3 regions of the Nonomuraea sp. NPDC003727 genome follow, and region 3 is predicted to be linked to each of the others. Evidence: riboswitches for the same ligand, from Rfam matches in the RefSeq annotation. Region 3 holds a riboswitch; each other region holds the start of a gene.
The links. Region 3 has a riboswitch for cyclic di-AMP ahead of ACWDLG_RS14055 (coiled-coil domain-containing protein). Riboswitches for the same ligand answer to the same signal wherever they lie in the genome.
Positions count from the first base shown of each region.

Region 1 (3,263 bases), on a different contig from region 3:
CGACGTCCTGATGAGGAGGTCGGGATCGGGCTGACCGCGAGTGTAGAGATGCTCCGCGATGTGCTCCACATCGAGGACCTCGACCAGGTCCTCGATGCTCGCCCCCCTACTTGCGTGCTCCTGGAGGAGTGAGCGCACCGCATCGGCAATCTCACGTCTTCCTCCATACCCAACCGCAACGTTCACAATCAGCCCGGGACGGTGCGATGTGGTTTCTTTCGCGGTTTTCAGGACATTCGCCGTCTGGTCGGGGAGGAGGTCGAGCGCGCCGACGGGGATGATGCGCCAGCCCTCGGCCACGAGCTCCTGGGTGACGTCCTCGATGATCCTCAGGAGCGGCTCCAGCTCCTCCTTCGGCCGGTTGAGGTTGTCGCTGGACAGCATCCAGACCGTGACGACCTCCACGCCCGCCTCACGGCACCAGGTGAGCAGCTCCGAGATCTTGTCGGCGCCCTTCCTGTGTCCCTTGCTGACGTCGCGCATGCCCATCGCGCGCGCCCAACGGCGGTTGCCGTCGATGATGACCCCGACATGGCGGGGGAAGTCGCCGCTGTCGGCGGACAGCTTGGCCTCCAACCGGCGCTCGTACAGCCGGTAGACCAGATCGCGCAGGCCCACGGAGTTCCTCCCCAGCGGTGCTGTGCCTTAGTGGTCGACTCACGACCTAACAGGCAATTATCACCGCCTTTCGAGACTGCTGGCCCCCTTAGGCGGATTCCTGGCGAGCTGTCGGCGATCCGGTGCCGCCTCCAGCGCCACGGTGGAACCGTCCGGCCCGCTCGCCACATCCGTCGCCGCGGGCGGTGGTCGGACGCGGCGGGACCATGGGGGCGCGTGCGCCCCGCCGGTCAGAGCCTGCCGCTGGTCGCCGCCCAGTCGACAAGCGCCTCGGCGGTGTCGAAGCGGCGGCTGGAGCTGGACTCTCCCAGGATCACGCCGACCAGCCGATGGCCGTCACGCTCGGCCGCGAAGGCGAGGGTGTAGCCCGCGGCGCGCGTGAAGCCGGTCTTCAGGCCGACGGCGCCCGGCGTGCCGAGGAGGCGGTTGGTGTTGCGCCAGGAGTAGGCGCCGTGCTCCGCCGTCTCGGGGAGCGAGCGGTACCGGGTGGAGCCGACCTTCTTGATCGTCTTGTTGTCCAGCGCGGCCTGGGCGAGCCGTACCTGGTCGCGCGCGGTGGAGTAGCCGCCGCCCTTGGCGGGCATCCCGTCGGGGTTGACGTACAGCGAGTCCTTCATCCCGAGCGCGCGGGCGTTGGCGTTCATCTTCGCCGTGAAGGCGTCGACACCGGGCCCGTACGAGCGGGCCAGCGCGTGGGCGGCGTCCGCGCCGGAGGGCAGCATCAGGGCGTAGAGCATCTCCTCCACGGTGAGCCGGTCGCCGGCGCGCAGGTACGCCACGGAGGCGCCGCCCTTCGAGGCGTAGCGCACGTCAGCGGAGGTGACCTTGACCACGTCCGTGGGCTTGGCCTCCTTCAGCACGGTGTAGGCGGTCATCACCTTGGTGATGCTGGCCACCGGCATGCGCCGATCGGCCTTCTTGCTGAAGTAGACCTTGCCGGTCCTGGCGTCGATCAGGTGGGCGGCCCGGCCGAGCACCGCCGGGGCGTCCGCGGCGGCGGCCGGAGCGTGGGTCCGGGAGACCGGCGACACGACGCCGGGCTGGGGGGCGGCCTGCGCACCGGTGGCGACCGCGGTCACGGAGCCAGCGGTGATGACGGCGCCGAGCAGCGCGCGTCCCAGCCGGTAGGTGAGATGCGTGGGCATGAAGGGTCTGCTCCTTGGCTTCCATGCCGCCTACCGGGTTAGCTGACGGGTTCGGGCTGGGAAGTGCCCTACGGGCGCCGCTGAGCGGGCGCTCGATTCACCCCAAGGGAAGTGGGTCCCCGGCTCCGTGGATACGGATTCGGCGGCCGCGCGTCCGGCGGACTGGCCTGAGATGACGCGCGGTCCGGGCAATGAAACGGCAACGAACATGTCACAGCTCGTTGCACAACGGCCCAAAAGTAGCAAAATAGCATAAACCACGCAAATAGCCGCGAACCTCCGGCCTGCGACGGGCCGCTACATCGCGCTCAAGCCGTAGAAACGGGCGGCGTTCCCGCCGAGCACCTTGTCGCGGTCGATCCCCCCGAGAAGCGCCCCGTACACCGTGAAGACCGTCCGGTAGTCGGCCGCCAGCAGCGAGACGGGCCAGTCGCTGCCGAACATCAGCCGGTCCGGCCCGAACACCTCGACCGCGTGCTCCACGTAGGGCCGCAGGTCCGCCACGGTCCAGCGGGCGTGGTCGGCCTCGGTGACCAGGCCCGACACCTTGGCGTACACGGTGGGGCAGGCGGCGGCGGCGCGCAGCAGCGACGCCCACGGCTCCAGCTCACCGGCGGCGATCCTGGGCTTGGACAGGTGGTCGATGACGAGGTTGAGCGTGGGGTGCCGCTCGGCGATCGTGACGACGTGCTCCAGATGCCGGGGCAGCAGCGAGACCACGTCGAACGGCACGCCCGCCTCGGCCAGCAGTCCGAGCCCGTCGAGCACCGCTTCCCCGATCAGCCAGTCGGGATCGGGCTCGGTGTGGATGAGGTGCCGGACGCCGACGAACTTCGGATGTCTGGTGTAGCGCTCGAGCGCTCGGGCGGCTTCCTCCGGGCGGTCGAGGGGCACCCATCCGACGACCCCGGCGATGAAGTCGTGGGCGTCGGCGTGGGCCAGCATGGCGTCGGTCTCCCAGAAGGAGTCGTCGGCCTGGACCACGACCGTCCGGTCGACGCCCGCGGCGGCCAGCTCGGGCGCCAGGTCCGCGGGGCCGAAGGTGCGGTGGATCGCCGGCAGGTCGGGAGTGGGCCAGGAGTAGGCGCCGGTCTCCAGGTTCCAGAAGTGCTGGTGGGCGTCGACTATCACGCGGCAAACATAGGATGTCTGGCCGACCTCGGCAAGAGCTCCCCGGGACTCACCGCGGCCCCAGGAAGAACGGCAGGACCGAGGCTCGGGCCGCTGCGAGGCGAAGGGTGGCCGACCCGCACTGTGGGGGGTGTCCCCCGGTTCAGCGGCGGCGCCAGGGGAACGGCAGGCGCCCGCGGCGGCGCGGTGGCGGGTCGTGGAGGATCCCTCGGGCGCGCAGCCAGTCGGCGAAGTCGTCGGCGTCGGCACGGTAGCGGGCCGGGGGCTCGGTACGGGCGGCGGCGTAGGCGGCGAACTCGGCCACCAGCGCGGCCCCCGCTGCCGCGGCGGCGTCGGGGCGCAGCCTCGCCACGATGCCGCGCCGCTTGG
Region 1 covers NZ_JBSFNE010000003.1:234,173-237,435, forward strand. Annotated here, with positions in the region: gene ACWDLG_RS09845 (isoprenyl transferase) at 1-618, opposite strand, end outside; gene ACWDLG_RS09850 (D-alanyl-D-alanine carboxypeptidase family protein) at 849-1,763, opposite strand; cyclic di-AMP (ydaO/yuaA leader) riboswitch at 1,776-1,918, opposite strand; gene ACWDLG_RS09855 (amidohydrolase family protein) at 2,061-2,894, opposite strand; gene ACWDLG_RS09860 (hypothetical protein) at 3,037-3,263, opposite strand, start outside.
Region 1: another riboswitch for cyclic di-AMP. It lies ahead of ACWDLG_RS09850 (D-alanyl-D-alanine carboxypeptidase family protein); the one in region 3 lies ahead of ACWDLG_RS14055 (coiled-coil domain-containing protein).

Region 2 (3,263 bases), on a different contig from region 3:
GCGCCAGGAGGCGGGCCCAGCTGGAGCGCGTCTGGCCGTCGGCGGACGTGGACACCGCCCCGGTCGCGCCGGTCAGGCGGCCGCCGGGCCACCGTGTCGTGCTGAGCGACCTGCAGTGGGAGATCCTCGTCCACGCCGACCGCGCGGCCACCCCCCTGGAGCTGGCCATGAGGCTCGGCCGGCCCGGCTACGCGACGCTGCTGGCCGTACGGCGGCTGGCGGCGGCGGGGCTGCTCACCCGTCCGGAGGGTACGGCGCCGCCGCTGCCGCGACGGGTCGACCGGGTTCCCGAGGCCGGGCCCCGCCACGACCCCGACGCTCCTGCTCTGCCCCTGGGGCCCGTGGTGACCGCGGACCCGACCGACGTGAACCTGCTGTTGCGGCTGAAGAAGGCGCTGGAGGAGCTGTCGTGAGGTTCCCCTCACTCAGAAGGAGGCCACCGGTGGAGCTGCGGGACGAGGTGCTGAAGGAGATGATCCTGTTGCGCGAGCGTACGCCCGACGTCAGCGGAAGCATCGCCTGCAGCGTGGACGGGCTGACCATCGCCAGCGACCTGACGGGCGGCAACGTCGAGCAGACCGCCGCGCTGTCGGCGGCGCTGCTGGCCCTCAGCAGACGCATGGCCGTCATGGCCGGCAAGGGTGCCCTGGAGGAGACCCTCATCTCGGGCAGCGCGGGCTTCGCCGCCTTCTACACGGCCGGCCCCACGATCGTCCTCACAGTCCTGGCCGAGCCCGGCACCAATCTCGGGCTGCTGCGGCTGGAGGGTCGCAAGACGGCGGCGAGCGTCGCCGCCATCGCATCGCGAAAGTGACTCGCATTCACACGGAGGAAACGCATGGCCAGCATGGACGTCTCGCTCAAGGAGATGATGGCGATCGACGGCGCGCTCGGGGCCGTCGTGGTCGACTACGGCAGCGGCATGGCGCTCGGCGCCCTCGGCGGCTCCAAGGACCTGGACCTGCAGGTGGCCGCCGCGGGCAACACCGAGGTCGTCAAGGCGAAGATGCGCACGATGGAGTCGCTCGGCCTCAAGGAGGTCATCGAGGACATCCTCATCACGCTGACCGGTCAGTACCACATCATCAGGCCGATGACCGGCAGGGGCGGCAAGGGACTCTTCCTTTACCTGGCGCTGGACCGCACCAGGGCGAACCTGGCGCTGGCGCGCCACCAGCTGCGCGGCATCGAGGAGAAGCTCGAGGTCTGACGGACCACGCCCCGTGTCCGCGGCGCGGCGGGCACGGGGCGTGCCGTACGACCGGCCCGCGCCTTCTTCAGCCGTGTGTACTCCGGCTTTACCCCGGCGCCGCTGCCGATTTCATGATTTTTATCCCCTTGATCGGCTTTCCTGCCGCGCCCGCGCAACCCGTTGTTTTTCAGGGGTTTCCGCGCTCTCCGCGCCTGCTGAATCGTGACGATAAAGGGTAGATCCTCTTTCCGATTCATGGGTTTGCTTTTGCCTTTGGGGTGATTTGCCCATAGAGTCCTTTGCGTTACCGAGCGGTGACCGTGCTCTTCACCAGGGAAGAGTCGGCCGGTCGGCGCCGAATCCCGCGACTGCGGGAACCGGGGACCCATCTCTTTGGGGTGAATCCGGCCTCGTGCCGGTAGGGCATCTCCACGCCCGAACCCGTCAGCTAACCCGGTAGGCGAGATGGAGAGGACACCACCCTTGTACGACAGCCCCCCGAACTGAGCGGCGCTTCCCCCCCGCTTCCTTTCGCGCTCTGTCTTTTCGCGTAGCGACTGCTAGGCCCATGCCCGGCTACGCCTTTGCCTGATCTTCATGTGAGCGCGGATTTCCTATCCCTCGCACAAAGGACTTTCATGACCCGCCGCTTTGGCATGCGCGCTTCCGCCCTGCTCGTCACCACCGCCCTCGCCGTCGGTTCCGGCGCCGCCGCCGCTCTCGCCGAGCCCACGGAGCCTGACCTCGCCCGGACCACCCAGCAGCGGACCCTCCTCCAGGGAGGCACCACCGCCTCCTACTTCTGGGACGACTCCTCCGGCCGCGCCGGCGACACCGGCCTGCCCGCGAGCGGCATCTCGATGCGCAAGGGCCTGGCAGCCAGCCCGAGCTGGCCCCTCATGACCGAAGGCTACGTCGTCTACAAGGGTAAGAAGGCCCCCTTCTTCGTGGGTGACCGTGGTCCTGGCGTGCCCTCCAGCAGCGGCGTCATGCTCGACCTCGACGCCAAGACCTTCGCCTACCTCACCGGCGGCGAGTTCAACTCCGACACGCTGATGGTGAACGGCAACGGCGGTCAGGGCCACATCAAGGTCCAGTACGTCATCACCAAGTGGGGTGACGGCGTGGGCAAGAAGAACCACCCCGTCGCCTTCTCCACCGGCGCGTGGGGTCGTATGGACCACAACCCGGCCAAGCCGCCGGTCGACTACCTGGCCCTGGCCGAGAAGAAGAAGGCCGAGGCCGCCAAGAAGGCGCAGGCCGCCAAGAAGGCCGAGCTGGTCGCCGCCCGTGAGGCGGACGAGCAGGAGTCCAAGGGGACGACGGCCGCCGCCGCGTCGGTCAGGCCCGCCTCCTTCGACGGTCCGGTGCGCACCACCGCCGCCCGGACCGCGACCGAGGACGACAGCCACACCGGCACCGCGCTGGCCCTCATCGGCGGTCTCGCGCTCGTCGGCGGCGTCGGCTACCTGGGCCGCGGCCACCTGCGCAAGGTCGTCTCCCGCTGATCTCCCCCTTGTCGTCATGCGAAACAGAATGAGATTCTGCTTCGCATGACGCTCATGGCGCGCGCCAACGGCATCGACATCGCCTACGACCCCATCGGCGACCCCCAAGACCGGCCCCTTCTGCTGATCATGGGGCTCGGCTCCCAGCTCGTCCACTGGGACGACGAGTTCTGCGAACTGCTCTCCAGGAGGGGCCACCACGTCGTCCGCTTCGACAACCGCGACGTGGGGCTCTCCACCCACTTCCGTGAGGCGGGCGTGCCCGACCTCACCCCCGGCGCGGCGGCGCCGTACCTGCTGAGCGACATGGCCGGCGACGCGGCGGGCCTGATGGACGCGCTCGGCTGGCCCGCCGCGCACGTGGTGGGCATCTCGATGGGCGGCATGATCGCCCAGGCGCTCGCCATCGGGCACCCCGGCAGGGTGCTGACGCTGACCTCCATCATGTCGACGCCCAGCCCCGAGGCCGGGCCGCCCACCCCCGAGGCGATGGCCGCGCTGTTCGGCCCGCCCGCCGCCGACCGGCAGGGCGCGATCGAGCGGGCCCTGGAGGTCTGGTCGGT
Region 2 covers NZ_JBSFNE010000002.1:695,506-698,768, reverse strand. Annotated here, with positions in the region: gene ACWDLG_RS08545 (DUF4388 domain-containing protein) at 1-413, shown strand, start outside; gene ACWDLG_RS08540 (roadblock/LC7 domain-containing protein) at 443-814, shown strand; gene ACWDLG_RS08535 (hypothetical protein) at 839-1,210, shown strand; cyclic di-AMP (ydaO/yuaA leader) riboswitch at 1,536-1,670, shown strand; gene ACWDLG_RS08530 (hypothetical protein) at 1,831-2,700, shown strand; gene ACWDLG_RS08525 (alpha/beta hydrolase) at 2,746-3,263, shown strand, end outside.
Region 2: another riboswitch for cyclic di-AMP. It lies ahead of ACWDLG_RS08530 (hypothetical protein); the one in region 3 lies ahead of ACWDLG_RS14055 (coiled-coil domain-containing protein).

Region 3 (3,263 bases):
GCTGGCCGAGCGGGCGGGAGAACTGATCATCGCGGAGGACATCAAGTGAAGCGCACCATCGCGCACATGGCCGACGGCCGAGAGTTGATCTACTTCGACCGGCGCGACGACGCCGACCGGAGCGCGATCGACGAGCGCGAGCTGCCGCCCAGGCCCGCGGCCTCCGAACTGCGCTACGACCCGCTCACCGAGGAGTGGGTGGCGATGGCGGGTCACCGGCAGACCCGCACCTTCCTGCCGCCGGCCGACGAGTGCCCGCTGTGCCCGACCAGGCCCGGCAAGCCGACCGAGATCCCGGCCGCCGACTACGACGTCGCCGTCTTCGAGAACCGCTTTCCCAGCTTCTCCACCAACCTGGGCACCTACACCGCCCCCGGCGGGCTGAGCGAGGTGCGGCCGGGGGTCGGGCGCTGCGAGGTCGTCTGCTTCACCTCCGACCACGACTCCTCCTTCTCGGCGCTGTCCGACGAGCAGGTGGAGCTGGTGATGGAGGCCTGGGCCGACCGCACGGCCGAGCTGTCGGCGATCCCGGGCGTGGAGCAGGTGTTCTGCTTCGAGAACAGGGGCGCCGAGATCGGCATCACGCTGGCGCACCCGCACGGCCAGATCTACGCCTACCCCTACGTCACCCCGCGCACCCGCCTGCACCTGGCGGCCGCGGCCAAGCGGCCGAACCTGTTCGCCGACGTGCTGGCCGCCGAGCGGGCGGGCGAGCGTGTGGTGGCCGCCAACGAGCTGTGGACCGCGTTCGTGCCGGCCGCCGCCCGCTACCCGTTCGAGGTGCACCTCTACCCGCACCGCCAGGTTCCGGACCTGGCGGCGCTCACCCAGGAGGAGCGCGCCGCCTTCGGCCCCGTCTACACCCGCGTGCTGAAGGCGCTCGACGGGCTGTTCGGGGTGGTCATGCCGTACGTGGCCGCCTGGCACCAGGCCCCCGTACGGCACGGCCGCGACCTGGCCTACCTGCACATGGAGCTGTTCAGCATCCGCAGGGCGCCGGAGAAGCTGAAGTACCTGGCGGGCTCGGAGTCGGCGATGGGCGCCTTCGTCAACGACGTTCTGCCCGAGGACGCGGCGCGGCTGCTTCGATCACAAGTAGATCACTAATTAATGTCCGCTTGAGGTCGCATTACGGGGGATTTACTACTAATATCCCGATTCGTCGGCTTTCACAGCCGTCACATGCCTAATCCTGGGCGCGTTGCCCGGAGCCGGGGACCCATCGAGAACCTGGGGTGAATCCACGCGTGTGGTAGGGCTTCTCCCGCCCGAACCCGTCAGCTAACCCGGCCGGCAGACGGAGAGGATCGTTCGTGGCGTCCCCCACGTCCCGTTTCGCATGCGGTGCTGTCGCCGCGCTGTCCCTCGTGATCGGTTCCGCGACCGCGGTCTCGGCTGCCCCCAAGCCGTCCGAACCGCAGTTGCGGACCGAGCTGAAGAAGCTCAACACCCGGGTCGACAAGCTGATCCGGACCTACAACGCCAAGCGCGTCTCGCTGGCCAAGGCCCAGAAGGACGCGAAAGCGGCCGGGAAACAGCTCGCGGCGGCCGAGCAGACGCTGGTCACGGCCGAGAAGGAGGCCTCGAGGATCACCGAGCTGCGCTACCAGGCCAGCACCCCTGACCTGCCGACGCTGCTGTTCACCCCCGACCTCAACACCGCCGCCCTGCTCGAGCAGATGAGCGCCGAGCAGGACGCGGTCGTCAAGAACGTCGCCGCGGCGCGCGACACCAAGAAGCAGGCCGCCGACGCGGCCACCGCGCTCGCCGACCGGATCAGGACCGAGACCGAGCAGGTCGCCGGCGACCGGAAGGCCGCCGAGGGCATGATCAAGGACATCGAGAAGAAGCTGCAGGCCCTCGTGCCGACCGGTCCTGGCCGCAAGGCCGACGGCAGCTGGGCGCCCGAGCTTCCCGCCGGGTCGGACAACATCACCCCGCGCACCCGGCTCATGCGCGACACCATCAAGAAGACGTTCGCGCTGCCGTTCGAGGTGGGCTGCTACCGGTCGGGCAGCAGCGGGGAACACCCCCTCGGAAGGGCCTGCGACTTCATGATGAGCTCGGGCGGCTCCATGCCCGCGGCCGTCAACCGGACGCTGGGCGACCAGATCGCGGCGTGGGCGGTGAAGAACCAGACCCGCCTGGGCGTCAAGTACGTGATCTGGCGGCAGCGGATCAACAGCGGCAGCGGCTGGCGGCCGATGTCCGACCGCGGCAGCATCACCGAGAACCACTACGACCACGTCCACGTCTCGATGAACTGAAAGCAGGCGATGGCGAGCCGCCTGGACCGATACGCCTCCGCCGCCCCCGCCGCCGTCCTCGGCGGCGGGGGCGTTCACGGGTCAGGCGAGGTCGAACCGGTCGAGTTCCATGACCTTGGTCCAGGCCGCGACGAAGTCGGTCACGAACTTGTCGCGGGCGTCCTGGCTGGCGTAGACCTCCGCGAGGGCCCGTAGCTGGGAGTTGGAGCCGAAGATGAGGTCGACCGCGGTGGCGGTCCACTTCACCTCATCGGTGACCACGTCGCGGATCTCGTACAGATGCTCCTCGGAGTCCGATGCCTTCCACCGGGTGCCCGGGGAGAGCAGGTTGGTGAAGAAGTCGGCGGTGAGCACACCGGGCCGGTCGGTGAGGACGCCGTGCCGGGTACCGCCGACGTTGGCTCCGAGGGAACGCAGGCCGCCGATGAGGACGGTCATCTCGGGCGGAGTCAGGTTGAGCATGTAGGCACGATCGACGAGCAGCACCTCCGGTTGCGTCTTCTCGTCGGAACGCAGGTAGTTGCGGAACCCGTCGGCCCGCGGCTCCAGGACCCGGAAGGACTCGACGTCGGTCTGCTCCTGAGTGGCGTCGGTACGGCCTGGGCGGAACGGCACCGTCACCGCCACGCCGGCCTCGCCCGCTGCCCTCTCGACGGCGGCCGAGCCGGCCAGCACGATCAGGTCGGCGAGCGAGATCTTCGCGCCGCCGGCCTCGTTGAACTCGCGCCGGATGCCCTCGAGGGTGTCCAGGACCGTCGTGAGCTGCTCGGGCTGGTTGACCTCCCAGCTGCGCTGCGGCTCGAGACGGAGCCGGGCGCCGTTTGCGCCGCCGCGCTTGTCGGTGGACCGGAAGCTCGCTGCGGCGGCCCAGGCGGTGGAGACCAGTTGAGCGGTCGTGAGGCCGGACTCCAGGATCTTCGCCTTGAGGGAGGCGACGTCGGCGTCGCCCACGAGTTCGTGGTCGACCGCCGGCACCGGATCCTGCCACAGCTGGGG
Region 3 covers NZ_JBSFNE010000004.1:510,252-513,514, reverse strand. Annotated here, with positions in the region: gene ACWDLG_RS14065 (DeoR/GlpR family DNA-binding transcription regulator) at 1-49, shown strand, start outside; gene galT (galactose-1-phosphate uridylyltransferase) at 46-1,107, shown strand; cyclic di-AMP (ydaO/yuaA leader) riboswitch at 1,174-1,310, shown strand; gene ACWDLG_RS14055 (coiled-coil domain-containing protein) at 1,314-2,267, shown strand; gene katG (catalase/peroxidase HPI) at 2,349-3,263, opposite strand, start outside.